2 regions of the Spelaeicoccus albus genome follow, and region 2 is predicted to be linked to the other one. Evidence: predicted binding sites of a transcription regulator. Region 2 holds the regulator's gene; the other holds the start of a gene.

Region 1 (10,079 bases), 1.2 Mb from region 2:
CGAGAAGGCCGTGTCGCCGAACCGGGCTTCGGGTCCGGCATTCGTACGACTCAAATCGTTGAGGCCGCCTATCTCTCCGTGCAATCCGGCCAGCCGGTCGCCGTGGCTTAGCCGAACAGCGCCCGCGCGAACTGGTTGTCGAACTTGCCCCTGGGGTCGAGCTGTTCTCGCAGTGCCAGGAAGTCCGCGAATCGGGGGTAGAGATCGGCGATTTGCCCTGGGCGGACGTGAAAGGCCTTGCCCAGGTGCGGCCGCGCACCGAATGGCCGAAGCACGTCGTCCAGCGCCGGAAGGACGGCGGCTACCGCGTCGGCGTCCGGTCTCCACGTGAAGTGAAATGCAGCGCTGTCGCGGCCATGCGCCGGGCTCATCCATTGCCGGTCGGCCGCTACCGTGCGCACCTCGCTGACGAAGAGCACGTTCGCCAGGCGAGGGCCGAGCCGTTCAAGTGCCGATATCGCGTCCGGCGCGTATCGCCGGGGCAGCAGGTATTCGGTCTGGATCTCCCGGCCACTGCTGGGAGTGAAGTCCGGCCGGAAATGCGGAAGTCGGTAATGCCACGCGCCGGGCACGCCGAGCTGTTCGGTACACCCTTCTGCGGGCGCACCGGCCACCGGATGCACCGGGATGGAGGCCGCGCGGGCACCGAACGATTCCACGGCGGTAGAACTCACTGATTTCACCCAGAGCCGGCTGAATGCGTCGCCGGACCAATCGGTCATGAGGCTCACGCTGTACCCCGATGCCATCACGCCGTCGAACGACTCGCAGGCAATTTTCCGGGGCAAATCCAGGAAAACATGCTGGCACACGTCGAACGCCGGCACGACGTCCAGCGTCAACCGTGTGACAACGCCGAGCAAGCCCAGATTCACCACCGCTCCAGCCAACTCCGGATCATCCGCGCCAATGCGCACCAGATCGCCGTCCGCCGTCACCAAGTCGATGCTGCGGACGGCGTCCGACAACGGTGGCTGCGTGCTCCCGGACCCGTGCGTGCCGGTTGCGCAGGCTCCCGCCACGGTGACGTGCGGCAGTGACGCCAAGTTGGCAAGCGCGAGTCCGCGCTCGTGCAGCGCTGCCGCCAGTTCGCCGTAGCGCACCCCGCCCGAGACGCTCACGGCCCGGCCGACCTCGTCGATCTCGATCTTGGTGCGCATCCGCTCCAACGAAATCTGCACTCCGGACGTGTCCGCGATTCCATTGAACGAATGCCGCGACCCCAGCGCCTTGACGTGTCGGGCGCCGCGCACCAGTTCACGCAGCGCATCGGGCGTTTCCGGATAGTCGCGCCGGGCGGCTGCGTACTTCACGGTGCCGCCCCAGTTGGTGTCCACAGATAGTCTCCTTGAAGGAAACTGTAGCGTCGAGCGCCGATCAGGAAGGCGGGCAGCATGGCCGAGCCCGAGCAATTGAACTACGACATCGACGAGCTCGTGCGGCGCGCAAAGGCCATGATCGTTCCGGGCGCCCGGAACATCCTGGGAATCACCGGGGCGCCGGGATCGGGCAAGTCGACACTTGCTGCCGACCTAGTGGGGCGACTTGGGCCGGACTCGGCCCGACTGGTGGCCATGGACGGATTTCACCTGGCCGACAGCCTGCTTGCCGAGTTCGGCCGGGCCGAGCGGAAAGGGGCACCCGACACGTTCGACGCGGCCGGATATGCAGTGATGCTCGGCCGCATTCGCCGCGGCGATCCGGTCGTCGTTCCGGAGTTTCGGCGCGACATCGATGAACCTCTCGCGGCCGCCCGCTACGTGCCCGCCGAAATCCCGCTCGTCGTCACGGAGGGAAATTACCTCTTGCTCGAGGGCGAGGGCGAGGGGGAGTGGCGGGCGGCCAGGTCCGCAATCGATACCGTCTGGCATTTGGAGCTGGACGGCGTGGAGCGGCGTCGCCGGCTCGAGGCACGTCACATCCGGTTCGGTAAATCTCCGGCGGCAGCTCGCGAATGGACAAATGGCAGCGACGAGGCAAATGCCGTGCTGATCGAGGCCGCTGCCCGTCGAGCGGATCTGATTGTGCACATGCCGCGCTGAAAACACGCGCAGGGGCCGGGTCCGCTGGAGCGGGCCCGGCCCCTGTCAATTGAAACCGGCGGTTCAGCTCATCAACTTGAAGAACTTCCTGCCGTGCGGAGCGCCGACCCCCGTCACGTTGTCGAAGCCGACAGTTGATTGCAGCGTTTGCAGTCCGCGGTCAAAGGCGATGTATGCGAGACTGCCATCGGCCGCGTGGCCCCATTCGGCGGCGTTGTACTGACGCGGATCGCTCAGAGCCTTCGTCTTGTACAGCTGGAACAGGCGCGGATTGGCCAGGCCCCAGTGCGAATGGTGCTTGACCTTTGCCAGGCCGACCATGGCGGCCAGCAACGGCGAGGCGAGGCTGGTGCCGCCCCAACTTTCGTATTTGCCGGTCTGCTTCTTGTAGTTCCCGGTTTGGTAGTCCAAGAAGCCCGTGTACGGATCGGCCAAGGCGGCGGCAGTCGGGATGGCGAGCTGCTTTACGTCGGTGACCATGTACTGGTAGCCCGGCGCCTTGTTCAGCGTCGACAAGCCGCCGCCGGCGCCGAAGACGAACGTTGCGTTCTTCTTCTTGCCGTTCGAGCTCTGATCGTCTTCCCAACCGGTCCGCACAACGGTCTTGCCGTGCTTGTTCAAGCCGACCGACGTACCGCCGACCGAGGTGACCCACGGGCTGTTTGCCGGGGCCGACGACGCCATCGGCTTGTAGCCCAATGCCGAGTAATCGCCGTCATCGCCGGAGGAGGCGAAAATGCTGACGCCGAGCACCGACGCGGTCTGACCGATCATGTTGAACGTGCGATTTTCGGCTTTGCTCTCGTTGGCTTCGATATCGCCGTAGGAATTGCTGACGGTCGTGACTTCGCCGGACACGATGGCCTGGTACAAGGCCGTGTCCAGATCGGCGTTGTATGCGGCAGGTGCGCCCCAGTAGTGAATCGTCGCGTTCGGTGCGACGGCGAACGACGACTGCACGTCAAGAATCTGCTCGCCGTACCAGCCACTGTTCGCCTTGACCTTGGCAGGCGTGTGATCGACGTACTGATCCCACTTCGGCGGTTTGAGACCCAGGCCCTTGAAGTACTTGCGCGTGTCCTTCATGGTCTGCTTCTTGTCGCCCTTTACGCCGTCCTTCGTCTGGGGAACGGTGTTGATGCCGTCATAGGCATCGACGATGCCCAGGGTTGGCGACTTCTTTTGCAGCTTCGTCGGAATGCCGTAGATCTTCTTGATGTCGGCCGGACGGTAGCCCGACAAGATCCGGCTCTGATGGTCGAATTTGGCCTTTTTGCCCTTCGGCTTGGCCTGCTTCCAATACTGCGTACCCTGCTTGGGGGGCTTGGCGGCCGACGGCTGCGACTTGCCGTTGCGGTCAACATGCTTCGAGACGCGCATGGTGTGCACCGGATTCTGAGTCAAGCCGGTGATGGTGGAGATCAACGGCGCAATCGACGACTTCACGCGTGCGTTCTTCGTGGCGGTCACGATCTTCTTGCCGTGGTTCGATACGCGCTTGATGGGTGTGCGGAACGCCTTGGCCACGCGCGTGCTCGGTGCCGTGACTTGGATAGCGGCGCGGTGCGGCAACACCGTGGCGTTCTTGAGCCCCTGTTTGGCCAGGTACTTCTCGACCTTGGCGACACTGGACTTTGTGGGGGCGAACTCCTTTTGGTACGTCGACAGCGACACTGAACGGCCGTATTGCGGACTGTCCGGATCGGCGAACGCTGAAGCGAGCTTCGCTAACTTTGCCCGGTGACGCTGCGGCAACCACACTTGAACACGCATTGTGGCTTTCGTCTGCTGGCCGGCGCGTAAATCACGCGGGGACACAGTGCCGTTTTGACTCGGTGCAGCCCACGATGGCGCGGTGCCGGCGAGCGGAACGTATCCGTCGTCAGATGCGGCAGCTGCCATCGTGGGCCCCATTGTCGAGACGACGAACGCGCCGACGACCGCGGCGGCGAGTTTAGCCTTCACTCCCATGATTGCCCTCAATTCATCGTTGATGCCGACAGAGCGATGCTGCCCGGCCGGTTCGGGTGACTGCTTGGGGTAGGCAGCCGTGTTCATTATTGACGGCTGAAAGCTATCTGTGAAGTGCGTAATAGGAAAAAAGCGGGAGGCCCGCCTGGTGGGCGGACCTCCCGCTGGAGGAATTGAACTTTACGCGTCGGCGTCGGCGTGCTCGACGCTCGCGACCGGCGTCTCGATGCCGCGTGCCGAACCCTCCGAGACGGCGATCTTGCGCGGCTTGGCCTTCTCGCTGACCGGGATGATGACGCCCAGCACACCGTTTTCATAGTGCGCGGTGATCTTCTCGGTGTCGACTCCCTGTCCGAGATTGAGCTGGCGCAGGAACGACCGGTTCTGGCGCTCGCGCACTATCCACTTGGCGCCTTCCGGATTGCCGACGGTTCGCTCGGCGCGGATGCTCAGCAACTGACCATCGACGTCGATGTCCACCGAACCCGGATCGATTCCGGGAAGTTCGGCGTTCAGGACGTAGTGGTCGCCGTCCCGGTAGAGGTCCATCGGCATTTGCCGTGGCCCGCTACGGGTATCCAGCACTGTGCCGGCCAAACGGTCCAGTTCGCGGAACGGATCAAAAGTCATGTCGTTCACTCCTTAGAGTTCGTACTGCTGAATAATCTTGAGTTTAACACACTCAAGTAATCTGATGCCAGTTGTAACCACGGGGCTGTCGGTGCTATTCCCGTGCACTGATTTCGGCGGCTGTCGGTCCGCGGCGATATCGTTGCCCGAGGAAACGGCGATCGTGGGTGGGGGTGCAATGGACTTCGGAATGATCGCTCGGCTGCTGGGCCGCGAGACGGCCGAGCGCGGTCTGCGGTATGCGGAACAAAATCGCGTGACCGAAGTGAAATGGGACGACGACCGTCTCGTGTTGCGCTCGCTGGTGAAGGGTACGGAGGCAAAGCCGTATCGGGCCATGGCCAAATTCAACGCTCGCGCCGGCGGCCCGCTCGAATACAACTTCGGTCATTGCAGCTGTCCCGTCACTATCAACTGCAAGCACGTGGCAGCCATGCTCTTCGACACGAGTGACTACTACGAAGCCGGGTACAACGGCATGCCTGCGGAGTTGCATGCGCAATCCTCGCCGGCCTCGGCCGACCCCGCCCCGTGGGAACGCCGTCCCGAAGCCGCCCGGCGCGAAGCAGCCCGACACGAAGCAGCCCAGCCCGAGTCGGCCCAGCCCGAAAAGGCAATCTCGTGGCGGCAGGCGCTCGACAGCCTGCTCGCCCCGAGCACGGCCACCACCGTGCCGTTGGCACTGCAGTTCGAGCTTGTCGAACGTCCGGGCAACCGGTGGCGGCGCAGCAGCGAACCGGTGCCGCGGTGGCGGCTCGGTGTGCGTCCGGCCCGGAAGGGCGACGCCGGCCGGTGGGTCGTCGGCGGAGTGTCGTGGCGCGAGCTGAACTATTACGGAGGCTCGGCGAATTACCGGCCGGACCACTTCCGCTGGTTCACCGAGTTCTACGCCTTGTTCAAATCGCAAGCCAGCGTCTACTACCCCAACGAACAACGCTTGTTCCTTGACGACTTCGCCAACCCCAAACTGTGGCAGATGCTCGCCGAAGCAGCCGAGATCGGCGTCGAACTCATCAGCACAAAGTCCAGGGGGTCCGTGACGGTCCACGAGCCCACCGCCCCGACCTTCGATATCAGACGCGGCGCCGAGCTGACGGTGTCGCCGACAGTCATGATGGCCGGTGCGCCGGTGGCGCCCGACCGGCTCGGATTCATCGGCGGTACGGCGCACGGAATCTATACGTGGCAGCCGGACAACGCCGCGCAAATCGAAGTTGCTCCGCTGAGCAATCCCATCTCGTCCGACGTCATGTCGCTCTTGCTCACCGGGGCAGCACTCCGCGTCCCGCCCGACGATGAGCCGGATTTCGCGACCCGTTATTACCCCGTCTTGTCGCAGCGGCTCGACGTCATCAGCAGCGACGATTCGTATCAGGCTCCGGACGTCGTCCTTCCGGTGCTCCTGCTTGAAGCGGCTTACGTCGACAGCCGGAAACTCGAGCTGAACTGGAGCTGGATCTACTCGGGCGACGTGAAGAAATCACTGCGGCCGAGGCCGGGCGAATTCCGGATGACCGACTTCGAACAATCCGTCCTCGGATCGCTGCCGATCCCGTCCGAGAAGCTCGTCCCCGAACAAACGCTCACCGGCACCCACGCCATCGACTTCACCCGCGACGTCCTGGACAAGCTCATCGACCTCGAGCACGTGCGCGTCGAGATCACCGGCGAGCGGCCCGACTACCACCCGGCCGAAAGTGCCCCGCTCGTGCACGTCGAGCAAAAGACCGAAGCGGAAGACGGAGACTGGCTCGATCTGACCGTCACGGTGTCCATTGACGGCGAGATCGTTGCCTTCGCCTCGCTCTTCGAAGCCCTGTCGGCCAGACGCCATAATTTCATCTTGCCCAGCGGTAAATACTTCCCGCTGAACGTCCCCGAACTTGCGCGGCTGCGCGAACTAATCGACGAAGCCGCCACGTTGGAAGACCAACCACCGGACGGCATGCGGATCAGCAAATTCCAGGCCGGGCTCTGGGAAGAATTTGAAAAACTGGGCATCATCGAACAGCAGACTTCCGTATGGCGTGATTCGCTGAAACAGCTGGCCGGCATGACGGACATGCCCGAGGCGGCGGTTCCGGACGGTCTGGACGCCACGCTGCGTCCCTATCAGCTCGAGGGATTCCGTTGGCTTGCCATGCTGTGGCGCTACCGGCTCGGAGGCGTGCTGGCCGATGATATGGGTCTCGGTAAAACGCTCCAAGCGCTCGCGCTTATCCAACATGCCAAATCCACGTCCGCCGAAGCCCGACCGTTCCTCGTGGCCGCACCCACTTCGGTGGTGTCCGGCTGGGCATCGGAAGCGGAGAAATTCACCCCCGGCCTTCGCGTCGTCGCAATCGGGGAGACGTCGACGAAGCGTGGCTCGTCTCTGGCGGACCTGATTCGCGGCGCCGATGTAGTCGTCACGTCGTACACGCTCTTTCGGCTCGACTTCGATGAATACCGTGCCGAAGACTGGGCGGGCCTCATCCTCGATGAAGCGCAAGCGGCCAAGAATCATCAAGCGCGTCTTTATCAATGCGCGCGCCGCCTCGATACCCGGTTCAAAATTGCGATCACCGGCACCCCCATGGAGAACAACTTGATGGAGTTGTGGTCGATCTTTTCCATCGTCGCCCCCGGCCTACTCCCGGGAAACAAGGACTTCGCCCACTACTACCGCAGGGCAATCGAGAAGAACGGCGACGCCGAGCGGCTGGCCCGGTTGCGCAGGCGGATCCGGCCGTTCATCATGCGCCGCCGGAAGCAGCAAGTCGTCACGGACCTTCCCGAAAAGCAAGAACAGGTCATTGAACTCGACCTCGACACGGCCCATCGGCGCCTTTATCAAACGCACCTGCAGCGCGAACGCAAAAAGGTGCTCGGCCTGATCGCCGATATGGACAAGAACCGGGTAGCCATCTTCCGGTCGCTGACGTTACTGCGGCAGCTGAGCCTGGCGCCCGTCCTGATCGACGACGACCACGCCGGGGTGCCGTCCGCCAAGATCGACGCCCTGCTCGAGCAATTGGGCGATCTCGCCGCCGAAGGGCATCGCGCCCTCGTGTTCAGCCAGTTCACCGGGTTTCTCGGGCTCATCAAGTCTCGTCTCGAAGCCGAAGGCATTGCGTACAGCTACCTGTCCGGCAGCACCCGGAACCGAAAGACCGTCATCGACGGGTTCAAGAACGGCGATAACCCCGTCTTCCTCATCAGCCTCAAGGCCGGCGGCGTCGGCCTCAACCTCACCGAAGCCGATTACTGCTTCATCATGGATCCCTGGTGGAATCCGGCCACCGAAGCGCAAGCCGTCGACCGCACGCACCGGATCGGCCAGACCAAGAACGTCATGGTCTACCGTCTCGTCGCCTCCGACACCATCGAAGACAAGGTGATGGAGCTCAAGGAACGCAAGGCCAAGCTGTTCGCCGGCGTGCTCGACGACGGCGAGTTCCTGTCGAACAAGCTAACTGCGGACGACGTGCGCGGGCTGTTCGAGGGCTGAATCGTCGCGGTACCCGGGCTCTTGCCGTCAACCGCGTTCAAGAGCCGTTCGGAGATTCCCGCCGGCCCTGTCGAGAGCGGCCCGGGCAGCGGGAGCATCGAGCCCGCCCAGCGTCATGGCAATAGCGAGCTTGACCGAACCGCCGGCCCGTCCGAGCACCTCGGACGCCGAAGCGGCGTCCACCCCCGTGACCTCCATGACGGTGCGTTCCGACCGGGCGCGCAACTTGGCGTTCGTCGCCTGCAAGTCGACCATGACGGTGCCGTACGTTTTTCCCAGCTTGACCATGGTGAGGGTGCTGAGCATGTTCAACACGAGTTTTTGCGCGGTGCCGGCCTTGAGCCTCGTCGAGCCTGCCACGAACTCGGGTCCCACGACGACTTCGATGCCGATATCGGCGTTCGCCGACAGCACGGCGCCCGGATTCGATGCCACGCCGACCGTCAACGCACCGACCGACCGGGCGAATTCGAGCGCCGCCGTCACGTACGGGGTGCGACCGGACGCCGACAGACCGACAACGGCGTCACGCTCGGTCAGCCCCAAAGCACGTAGATCGTCGGCGCCGGCAGCCGTGTCGTCTTCGGAATTCTCGACGGCGGTTCGGACGGCCCGATCGCCGCCCGCAATGACGCCGACCACCAGCTCCGGATCGGTGCCGAAAGTCGGCGGGCACTCGCTGGCGTCGAGGATCCCAAGACGCCCGGGAGTTCCGGCGCCCACATAGATGAGCCGGCCACCGCGTCGCATTCGCGCGGTGATGCCGTCGACGGCGTCCGCAATCCGGTCGGCCGCGACCGCGACGGCCGCCGGCACAGCGGAGTCCCGTTCGTTCATGGCCCGCACCATGTCGATTGTCGGCCACGTGTCCACGTCGGCCAGGTCGGCATCAATGCGTTCGGTCGAGAAGCTGAAGAGTTGGGAACGGAGGGCGTCGTTATCGGCTGGAGTCACGGTCAAAGAACATCACCGAGCACCGGGGCAGTCAATCCGGCCTGCCGATAGAGTCGTGGCCACGGGAAAGGAATCACATGAGCATTTGTGCCATCGACGTCGGCGGCACCGGCAGCCGCATCCGCATCGACGGCGGTGCGGGTCGTCGGATCGAATTCGCCGGGCCGGGCATTCACGTCGCTGCCGGCGGCCCCGATATAGCCGGCCTGGTTGCCGCGTTGCGGCAGCCTGTCCGCGACGCTCTGGATCGACTGGCGCTGCGCGCCGTCGACGCTGCGGCGGTCGGACAAAGCGGCCTGCTCATGTTGGGCCGGCGCAGCCCGGACGTGCATGCCGGGCTGGCCCGGATCACGGGAGCCCGGGTGACGGTCGTGGCCTCGGACGCGCTGACTTCGCTGGTGGGGGCCGTCGGCTACCGGCCCGGCGCCGTCGTGGCGGCCGGTACCGGATGTATCGGCTTCGGCACCGACCTGGCAAGCGTATGGAACCGCGTCGACGGATGGGGCCATGTGCTGGGTGACGAAGGCGGCGGTAGCTGGATCGGCAAAAAGGGCCTGCAAGCAGCACTTCGCGCTCACGACGGCCGGCCGGACGGATCGCCCGAGTTGCGCCGTTGCATGCTTGAACGGTTCGGCCCGCCGGACGCACTCACGTCCGCCTTGTACTCGGCGACGGACCGGGCCGGCATGCTTGCCGCGTTTGCCACCGACACGGCGGATGCCGCCCGGGCCGGCGACGACGCGGCTCGGCGGATCTGGGCGGAGGCCGGGGTCCGGCTGGCCCGGTGCGCGGCGGCGGCATTGAACGGCGGCGTCGCTCCCATCGTCGCGTTCACCGGCGGCATCACCGGCTCGAGCGACTTGTACGCCGACGCGCTGGCCGGGGAACTCTCCGAACGACGCCCGGACGCCGACGTCGTCGACGCGGCGGGATCGGCACTCGATGGCGCCGCGGCACTTGCCGAGCGGTCCGCGGAACGGCCGGACGATCCG
Region 2 (10,079 bases):
ACAAATGGCAGCGGTGTAGTCGGGCTTGGTATCGAAAATGCATTCGTGACCGCGTGCACGCTATAACCAACGGGTATATCCCTATGCCCATCGCGGACCTACCGTACGGGAAGACGCCTGCCTAGAGTCGGAAAACAACCAGCGCTCGCGCATGGGACCCGGCGACTCAGCCGGCGCTGCCACCCGACCAGTAGTACGACAAACGAAAGGCGGCCAGACATGGCATTCCTCCAGATCACCTTGCAGGTAGAAGACAAGAACCGAGAGGCGGCTGCGGCCGTGTATCAGAAATACCGCGACCCGTTCCTCGAGAACATCGCGGGAGCGACGAGCAAGGACCTCCTGATTCGCGCAGAGGACGTGCAAGTACTGCACGGATTCGACACCTGCGACAATGCTCAGGCGTACCTGTCCAGCGAGCTTTTCACCAACGACGTCGTACGCGAGCTCTTGCCCTTGCTCCAGGCCGATCCGGAGATCCGAATCTACGACGTCGCCTGATCGGTGGCGGTTCCCGGCGCGCCGCCGCCGGGAACAAAACGCCCCTCCCATGAGTTGAGTCATACAGACGCAAGTTTGATCAGCCGGATTTTGACAATCTGGCGAACTGGTGCAGACTTGAGTGCAGGAAGCTCAATCGAACCCCTCAGGGAGGAATCACATGGGACGTGCAGTAGGAATTGACCTGGGAACCACCAACTCGGTGGTATCGGTCCTCGAAGGCGGCGAACCCGTCGTCATCGCCAACGCGGAAGGAAGTCGGACCACCCCGTCCGTCGTCGCTTTCGCCAAGTCCGGCGAATCGCTCGTCGGCGAAATCGCCAAACGTCAGGCGGTCACCAACGTCGATCGCACGATCGCCAGCGTCAAGCGCCACATGGGCACCGACTGGTCGGTCGAGGTCGATGACAAGAAGTTCACGGCGCAGGAAATTTCCGCACGTATTCTGCAAAAGCTGAAGACGGACGCCGAATCGTACCTCGGCGAGGACGTGACCGACGCGGTCGTCACGGTTCCGGCCTACTTCAATGACGCCGAGCGCCAGTCCACCAAGGAAGCCGGCGAAATCGCCGGCCTCAACGTGCTGCGCATCATCAACGAGCCCACCGCCGCAGCTTTGGCTTACGGCTTGGAAAAGGGCAAGGAAGACGAACTCATCCTGGTCTTCGACCTCGGCGGCGGCACGTTCGACGTCTCGCTGCTGGAAGTCGGCAAGGATGAGGACGAGTTCTCGACAATTCAGGTCCGCGCCACCTCCGGCGACAACAGGCTGGGCGGCGACGACTGGGATCAGCGCATCGTCGACTGGTTGGTCGAGCGCGCCAAGGGATCGGGTGTCGACTTGTCCAAGGACAAGCGCGCCATGCAGCGTCTGAAGGAAGCCGCCGAGCAGGCCAAGAAGGAACTGTCGTCGGCGACGTCCACGAACATTTCGCTGCAGTACCTCTCCGTGACGGAAGACGGCCCCGTCCATTTGGACGAGTCGCTGTCCCGCGCGAAGTTCCAGGACATGACGTCGGATCTGCTGGACCGGACCAAGAAGCCGTTCCACGCCGTCATGAGCGACGCCGGCGTCAAGGTGTCCGATATCGATCACGTCATTCTGGTCGGCGGCTCGACGCGTATGCCCGCCGTCAGCGAGGTCGTCACCGAACTCACCGGTGGCAAGGAGCCCAACAAGGGCGTCAACCCGGATGAGGTCGTCGCCGTCGGCGCTGCCGTGCAGGCCGGCGTTCTCAAGGGCGACCGCAAGGACGTGCTGCTCATCGACGTCACCCCGCTTTCCCTCGGTCTGGAGACCAAGGGCGGCGTGATGACCAAGCTCATCGAGCGCAACACGGCTATCCCGACCAAGCGCAGCGAAACGTTCACGACGGCCGATGACAATCAGCCGTCCGTGTCGATCCAGGTGTTCCAGGGTGAGCGCGAATTCACCCGCGATAACAAGCCGCTGGGCACATTTGAGCTGACCGGCATCGCCCCGGCTCCGCGCGGAGTGCCGCAGGTCGAGGTGACCTTCGATATCGACGCCAACGGCATCGTGCACGTGTCCGCTAAGGACAAGGGCACCGGCACCGAGCAGTCGATGACCATCACCGGCGGATCCGCTCTGCCGAAGGAGGACATCGACCGGATGGTCCGCGAAGCCGAAGAGCACGCCGAAGAAGACAAGCAGCGCCGCGAAGAGGCCGAAACTCGCAACAACGCCGAACAGCTTGCCTACTCCACGGACAAGATGCTCAAGGACAACGGCGACAAGCTGCCGGACGACATCAAGACCGACGTTCAGGCCGACGTCGACGCTTTGAAGAAGGCGCTGGAAGGCGATGACCAGGACGCGGTGAAGTCGGCTTTCGACAAGCTCACCGCCAGCCAGCAGAAGATCGGCGAAGCGGTGTATGCCGCGCAGCAGAGCGCGGCGGGCGCCGAAGGTGCCGACGGCACCGCCGGTGACGGCGCATCGGAGAGCTCTTCCAACGCGGATGAAGACGTCGTCGATGCCGAGGTTGTCGATGAGGACGAGGAGAAGAAGTAATGACGAGCGATCCGAACGCCAATTCGGGCGAGAATAACCCGGAGCGGGAGTTCGACGGCGAGGAGCCGGTCGTTCGCGACAAGCGCCGTATCAATCCGGAAACCGGCGAGCTGCGGGAGCCCGCAGCCGCCGGGCCGGAGCCCGCGGCGGACGCCGGGCTAGACGTGCCTGACGACATCTCGTCGTTGGATGATACTCCGGCTCCGGCCGAAGGCACCGAAATCGAGGACGAGAACGCCAAGCTCGCCGCGGACCGGCTTGATGACCTTCAGCGTTTGCAGGCCGAATTCGTCAACTACAAGAAGCGGGTTGACCGCGACCGGCCGCTGGCACAGGAAGCGGGCGTGACAAGCGTGGCGAACGTGCTCATGCCGGTACTCGACGAAGTCGAACTGGCTCGCCAGCACGGCGACTTGACCGGGCCGTTCGAAGCGCATGCCACGAAGCTGTACGCTGCGTTGGAAAAAGTGGGTATTACCCAATTCGGCGCCAAGGGTGAGGAATTCGATCCCACGGTGCACGAAGCGCTGATGCAGCACACGGACGCCGAGGTCGAAACCGACACCGTCGACCAGGTGCTCCAGCCCGGTTACAAGGTCGGCGAGCGAGTACTGCGAGCCGCCCGGGTATCCGTGGCGCAACCCGAATGACGGGCGGCCGGTCGCGGCGCCGTTTCAACACGCACGCCGTGACCGGCCGACTTGTCACTCTCAGGGCACACAATTGAATGAGAGACCAACTGAATACGAAGATTGAAGGAAGGAGGCGCCCATGAATACCGGACCGCAGAACAGCTGGTTCGACAAGGATTTCTACGCCGTCCTCGGCGTCTCCAAGGACGCGTCTGCCGACGAGATCAAAAAGACGTACCGCAAGCTTGCCCGCAAGTATCATCCGGACAACAACCCGGGCGATACGAAGGCCGAAGACAAATTCAAGGAGATCGGCGAAGCGTACGCCGTCCTGTCGGATAAGGAACAGCGCGAACAATACGATTCGGTGCGCGCCATGGCCGGCGGCACCCGGTTCTCGGCCGGCGCCGGCGGCCCCTCGCAAGGCGGCGGCGGTGCCGGGTTCGAAGACCTCTTCGGCGGACTGTTCAACGGCGGACACACCCGGACGCGCACAACCGGTACGGGAGACGTGCCGCCCGACCTGGCCGATCTGCTCAACAATATGGGCGGTGCCGGCGGCATGGGCGGCTATGGCGGGTATTCGCCCGGCCCCGCTAAGGGGCGCGACATCACGGCAAAGACCACGCTCTCCTTCACGGAAGCCGTCGAAGGCACCACCGTGAAGCTCACCGGCCCGAACGGTTTCAAGGTGTCGATGCGCACGCCGATCGGCGTCAAGAACGGTCAAAAGATCCGCTTGCGCGGCAAGGGGCAGAAATCGCCCAGCGGCGGCGAGCCGGGCGACCTCGTCGTGACGGTCACCGTCGACGAGCACCCCGTCTTCGAGCGCGACGGCAACAATCTGCGCATCACCGTTCCCGTCACCTTTGACGAAGCCGCACTCGGCGCCGAGATCAAGGTGCCGACGCTTGCCGGCATGCCGGTGCGAGTCAAAGTACCGGCGGGCACGCCGTCCGGACGGGTGCTTCGCGTCAAGGGGCGCGGGGTGAAAACGAAAGCCCGCACGGGCGACCTGCTCGTGCTGATCGAGGTGGTTGTGCCGAAACGGCTGGGCGACAAGGCTCGCCAAGCGGTTGAGGACTTCGCCGCCGCCACTGCGTCCGATGAAGATCCGCGCGGCGAATTGTTGGCGAGGGCGAAAGCGAGCTGATCATGCGTCCGAACGAGAATGCCGCGGTCTACGTCATTTCGGTGGCCGCCGAACTGGCTGGAATGCATCCGCAAACATTGCGGCAGTACGACAGGCTCGGCCTCGTCACGCCCGATCGAACGGCCGGCCGCGGACGCCGGTACTCGGCCCGCGATATCGTCCGGCTCCAAGAAGTCCAGCGACTCAGCCAAGAAGACGGCGTCAACCTGGCCGGCATCAAGCGCATCATGGCGTTGGAGCACCAGGTCGAGGTTCTGCAGGCCAAGGCGCGCGAACTCGCCGAGGAGCTCGAACGGGTCAAGATTGCCCGTGACGCCGGACGGCGGGTGTTTGCCGCCGGCGAGTCGGCCGGCGATATCGTGTCGCTGGCCAGGGGCGAACGCCCCTCGCCGCGCAGCAGTGCTCTGGTGCTGTGGCAACCGGCATGGCCGCGTCGCCGCTGATGTGATCTGTTTCACTCATTAAGGTTAGCCTGCCCTTATTGCGATATCCTCTGAAGCGGGTCGGCACGGTGTCGGCTCGGTAGGAGGGAAAAGCCTTGTCGATGAACCGCAACTCCGTCCGCCCCGCCGCCGCGGCCCGAATCGTGGCCCGTCACGCGGTGACCCGGCGCGGCGCACTGGCCCTGGCGGCGTCCGCGATCGGCGGAGCAACGCTGGCCGGCTGCGGGCAATCGTCAAAACACGGCAAGAACAGCGGCGCATCGACGTCGTCGTCCGGCGCGTTCCCGCTCACCATGAGCGATGACCGCGGCACCGTGACCATCAAGAAAGAGCCGAAGCGGATCGCGGCGCTCGGATACGGCGACCAGGACACGCTCGTGGCGCTCGGCATCTACCCGGTGATGGCCAACCAATGGGTGCCGGCATGGAAGCACGGCCTCGGCGTCTGGGCCGAGAAGAAGGTGCCGAAGGACAAACTTCCGGCCCCGATGAATATGGCCGAGCCATCCTTCGAAGGCATCTTGAAGACCGCTCCGGATCTGATCACGGCCGCCAATGTCGAGCTGTCGGATTCGCAATATTCGCGGCTGTCCAAGATCGCGACGGTCGTCGGCAACCCCAAGGGGATGAAAGCGTACGCGATCCCGTGGGAAGTACAGGCCACTCAAGTCGGTACCGCCGTCGGCAAGAAGGCCGAAACCAAAAAGCTGATCGGCACCGTCAAAGACGATCTGGCCGACCTCGTGGACAAATATCCGGCGCTGAAAGGGAAAGAAGGCATCGTCATGGTGTTGGATAACGGCCAATACGGCGTTTACGCCAGCACCGATACTCGCGGCAAACTGCTCAGTGCGATGGGCATCGGCACCCCGAAGCGGATCGATGCCTTGATGCACGGAAAATTCTACGCAAGCATCAGCAAGGAACAGGTCGCCAAGCTGGACACCGACGTGCTGATCGTGTTGAACAAGAAATCCGAAGTCGCCTCGGACCCGGGGTTCTCCGACCTCCCGGTCGTGCGGCGCGGCTCGGTCGTCTATGTGGGTAACGAGAACGACGCCCTTGCCTTTTCGGCATCGACGCTGCTGAGCATTCCGTACGTGTCCGGCCGGCTGGTTCCGCGCATCGCCGCTGCTGCCGCCAAGGTCTGACGTCGCGGCGGGCTGCCCGGCTGCGCAGCTCCGCCGCGCAGCCGGGCTTTACGAGTTCTTTGCCAGATAGTCGCCCATCGAGTCGTTGCTGAGTGCCTTGCCCAGTTTGTTCATGCCCGGCTCGTCCAGCTTGACTATCGAGGCGGCGCCGGCCCGGCCGGTGCCGAGATTCGGTGCAGTGATGAACGTGATGTCGCTTGAGCGGATACCGCGCATGCTCCATCCGAGCTTTGCCATCTGCACGGTCGTGAAGTCGCGATCGACGGTGAGGTAGGGTGCCACGGTCGACACGAGATCTTCGGTCTTCGACAGGCTCGAAAGGGTGTCCCTGCTCAATGTCTTGTCCAAGAGAGCTTTCAGGAACGACTGCTGATCGCGCATGCGCTGGAAATCGCCGTCGCGGAACGCGTGACGCTCGCGGACGAAGACCAGCGCTTCCTTGCCGTCCAGCTTTTGCGGCCCCTTCGTGAAACTGACTCCGCGCGACGTGAACGTCTTCGGCACGTCGACAGTGACACCGCCGAGGGCATCGGTCATCTTGGCAAATCCCTTGAAATCGATCATGGCAACGTGATCGAGCCGCACGTGCGTGAGTTCCTCGACAGTCTTGGCAGCCAGCGGCAGGCCGCCGAATGCGAGGGCGGCGTTGATCTTTTGATGCCCGTGGCCGTCGACCGGGACCCAGAGGTCGCGGGGGAAGGAGATGGCGTAGGCGTTCTCGTGATCGGCGTCGATGTGCACGAGCATCATCACGTCCGAACGCTGCCCGGTGACCGACGATCCCTTGGGGCGCTTGTCCGACCCGAGGAAGAGGATGTTCTCGGTACCCTTTTTCGTCTCCGGCGGCCGGCTGGAGTCGTCCGGCAGCACGTCGGGTACGTACGTCGTGCCGTCCGCGATCGATCGATGCAACTTCCAGGCCGGAAGCCCGACTGCAATCAAGGCCGCCACGACGACAATGGCGACACAGACGATCAGAGTCCAGGTGGTGCGGCGGCGCCGACGTTTGTGGCGTTCGCGGCGGTCTGCTGCCCGCTGGTCGCCGCTTGGGGAATTATCGATACTCACTGCTCAAAAATACTGTGAAAACCGGAGAAGACGAAATAGGAGACCCAAAGCTGCGTCGATCGTCTCCCGGATACGGCCCCGTGCGCAGCTGGACCGGAGCGGGAGTCGACAATTCTCTCACCGACACTATGATTTGAGCGGAATAGACTCAATTTAATTGCAGTTATACGTAGCAGGTAGTAAAGTCGGTCTCTAGGAGGAGAGAACTTTTGGACACTAAATTTACAACGAAGGCCGGGGAAGTGCTGTCTGCCGCCATGCAGAAGGCTTCGTCGGCCGGCCACGCGCAGGTGGGACCCGAGGTCCTCGCGCTGGCTTTGCTTCAGCAGACCGACGGCGTGGCCGACGCTCTGCTCACGGCGTCCGGCGTCGATGTCGAAGCGGCAACCGGACGGGTCAAAGGGCTGGTATCGGCGCTTCCGGCGGCAAGTGGATCTTCCGTGGCGGCCCCGCAAATGTCGCGCCAAGGGCTTGCGGTCATTGAAGCCGCCGGCGAGGAAGCAAGCGCGCTGGGGGACCAGTACGTCTCGACCGAACACTTGCTGCTCGGGCTGGTGGGGAACACCGGCGACGTCGGCGACGCTCTTCGCGGCCTGGGGGCGAACCGCGACGTCCTGCTCGAAGCGCTTCCCTCGGTGCGCGGCAATGCCAAGGTGACGACTCCCGATCCCGAGGGCACCTACAACGCGCTCGAGAAGTACGGTGTCGATCTGACCGCGCAGGCATCGAGCGGGGATCTCGACCCGGTGATCGGCCGCGACTCGGAGATTCGACGCGTCGTGCAGGTGTTGTCCCGCCGCACCAAGAACAATCCGGTGCTGATCGGCGACCCCGGGGTGGGCAAGACGGCAGTCGTTGAAGGGCTCGCGTTGCGCATTGTTGCCGGCGACGTGCCCGAATCGCTGCGCGGCAAACGCCTGATCAGTCTCGACCTGGCAAGTATGGTTGCCGGTGCCAAATACCGCGGCGAGTTCGAAGAGCGGCTCAAGGCTGTCCTCGAAGAGATCAAATCGTCGGACGGCGAAGTCGTCACCTTCATTGACGAATTGCATACCGTGGTCGGCGCCGGCGCGTCGGAAGGCTCGATGGACGCCGGCAATATGCTCAAGCCGATGCTGGCGCGCGGTGAGTTGCGGCTGGTTGGCGCGACGACCCTCGACGAGTATCGCGAACGCATTGAGAAGGATCCGGCGCTCGAGCGGCGATTCCAGCAGGTCTTCGTGGGCGAACCGAGCGTCGAAGACACGATCGGTATTTTGCGCGGGCTCAAGGAACGGTACGAGGCCCATCACAAGGTAGCGATCTCGGACGCCGCGCTCGTTGCCGCAGCGACACTGTCCGACAGGTATATTTCCGCCCGCAAGCTGCCGGACAAGGCAATCGACTTGGTTGACGAATCGGCATCTCGCCTGCGCATGGAGATCGACTCCGCACCGGTCGAGATCGATCAACTCCGCCGTAGCGTTGACCGGCTCAAAATGGAACAGCTTGCCTTGAGTCAGGAAACCGATGCCGGGAGCCGGGACCGGTTGGCCAATCTCGAGGCCGACCTGGCCGATCGCCAAGAACAGCTCGCCGCGCTCAACGCGCGGTGGGAGAGCGAACGGGCGGGCCTCAACAGGGTCGGCGACTTGAAGAAACAGCTGGACGACGTCCGCAGCCAAGCGGACAAAGCCGAGCGCGAGGGCGACCTCGAAACGGCGTCCCGCCTGTTGTACGGCGAGATCCCGACAATCGAACGCGAGCTCAAGGCCGCCGAAAAGAACGAGACCGAGGCGGAGCCCGTGCAGACGATGGTCGCCGATCAGGTCGGTCCCGACGACATCGCCGAAGTGGTGGCTTCGTGGACAGGGATCCCGGCCGGGCGTCTGCTCGAAGGGGAGACCGAGAAACTGCTGAACGCCGAGACGGTGTTGGGCAAGCGCCTGATCGGCCAGACCAAGGCCGTCGCGTCGGTGGCCGACGCGATTCGGCGCTCGCGGGCAGGGATCAACGACCCCGACCGGCCGACCGGGAGCTTCATGTTCCTCGGACCGACGGGTGTCGGCAAGACCGAACTCGCCAAATCGCTTGCGGACTTCCTGTTCGACGACGAGCGCGCCATGGTGCGGATCGACATGAGCGAATACAGCGAAAAGCACTCGGTGTCGCGGCTCGTCGGCGCCCCTCCCGGGTATGTCGGCTACGAAGAGGGCGGACAGCTGACCGAGTCGGTGAGGCGGCGTCCCTACTCGGTCGTACTGCTCGACGAGGTCGAAAAGGCCCACCCGGAAATATTCGACATCTTGCTGCAGGTGCTCGACGACGGCCGGCTGACAGACGGGCAGGGCCGCACCGTCGACTTCCGCAACGTGATCTTGATCCTGACGTCCAATTTGGGCTCGCAGTTCCTGATCGACTCCGCGTTGGACGACAAGGCCAAGAACGACTCGGTCATGAAGTTGGTGAATGCGTCGTTCAAGCCGGAGTTCTTGAACCGGCTCGACGACATCGTGATCTTCGATGCTCTCAGCGTCGAGGAGCTCGGCGCCATCGTCGACCTGCAAGTGGCGCGGCTGGCGGACCGGCTCGCCGAACGCCGGCTCAGCCTCGAGGTCACTCCGGCCGCCGACGAATGGCTGGCGCTTGAAGGCTACGATCCTGCCTACGGGGCCAGGCCGTTGCGCCGACTCGTGCAACGCGAGATCGGCGACAAGCTGGCCCGTTCGTTGCTTTCCGGCGAGATCAAGGACGGCGACACGGTGCTCGTCGACCGGCCGGAAGACGAGGACGCTCCGGGGCTTACGGTCAAGCGCAAGTAGCCGCCTGCTCCTCCGCATCGAGTGGCGGCGAATGGCTCGGCCCCAGTGCCGAGTGGCGGCGAATGGCTCCGAAATCGACGATTTCGGAGCCATTCGCCGCCACTCGGCGGGGACGGATAGCGATTCCGGGTCAGTCGCGCCAGGCGCCGCGTTCGTATTGGCGCGGCCAACCGGCGTCCGCGCTCGCAATCCCCAAATCGTGGGCGGCCCGCAGCGGCCACGCCGGCTCCCGCAGCGCGGCCCTGGCCAGCAGGACGACGTCCGCCTCGCCGTTGTCGAGCACTTTTTCGGCCTG

The links. Region 2 encodes HspR, which represses chaperone genes until heat shock. Its sites were predicted from a motif close to AAGTTGAGTCNNNNNGACTCAACTT; they were not measured.
Region 1: BJY26_RS08055 (Hsp20/alpha crystallin family protein) is a predicted target of HspR. The motif match lies at 4,678-4,702, and genes of this name have one in related genera.

The regions. Positions count from the first base shown of each region.
Region 1 covers NZ_JACBZP010000001.1:1,744,400-1,754,478, forward strand. The annotation lists gene BJY26_RS08035 (Gfo/Idh/MocA family protein) at 1-111, shown strand, start outside; gene BJY26_RS08040 (FAD-binding protein) at 108-1,337, opposite strand; gene BJY26_RS08045 (nucleoside/nucleotide kinase family protein) at 1,395-2,042, shown strand; gene BJY26_RS08050 (S53 family peptidase) at 2,106-4,100, opposite strand; gene BJY26_RS08055 (Hsp20/alpha crystallin family protein) at 4,194-4,643, opposite strand; gene BJY26_RS08060 (DEAD/DEAH box helicase) at 4,822-8,133, shown strand; gene murQ (N-acetylmuramic acid 6-phosphate etherase) at 8,161-9,087, opposite strand; gene BJY26_RS08070 (N-acetylglucosamine kinase) at 9,165-10,079, shown strand, end outside.
Region 2 covers NZ_JACBZP010000001.1:512,486-522,564, reverse strand. The annotation lists gene BJY26_RS02505 (LysR family transcriptional regulator) at 1-19, shown strand, start outside; gene BJY26_RS02500 (hypothetical protein) at 220-501, shown strand; gene dnaK (molecular chaperone DnaK) at 662-2,536, shown strand; gene BJY26_RS02490 (nucleotide exchange factor GrpE) at 2,536-3,186, shown strand; gene BJY26_RS02485 (DnaJ C-terminal domain-containing protein) at 3,308-4,321, shown strand; gene BJY26_RS02480 (heat shock protein transcriptional repressor HspR) at 4,324-4,764, shown strand; gene BJY26_RS02475 (ABC transporter substrate-binding protein) at 4,866-5,915, shown strand; gene BJY26_RS02470 (LCP family protein) at 5,964-6,983, opposite strand; gene clpB (ATP-dependent chaperone ClpB) at 7,193-9,784, shown strand; gene BJY26_RS02460 (NADH:flavin oxidoreductase/NADH oxidase) at 9,915-10,079, opposite strand, start outside.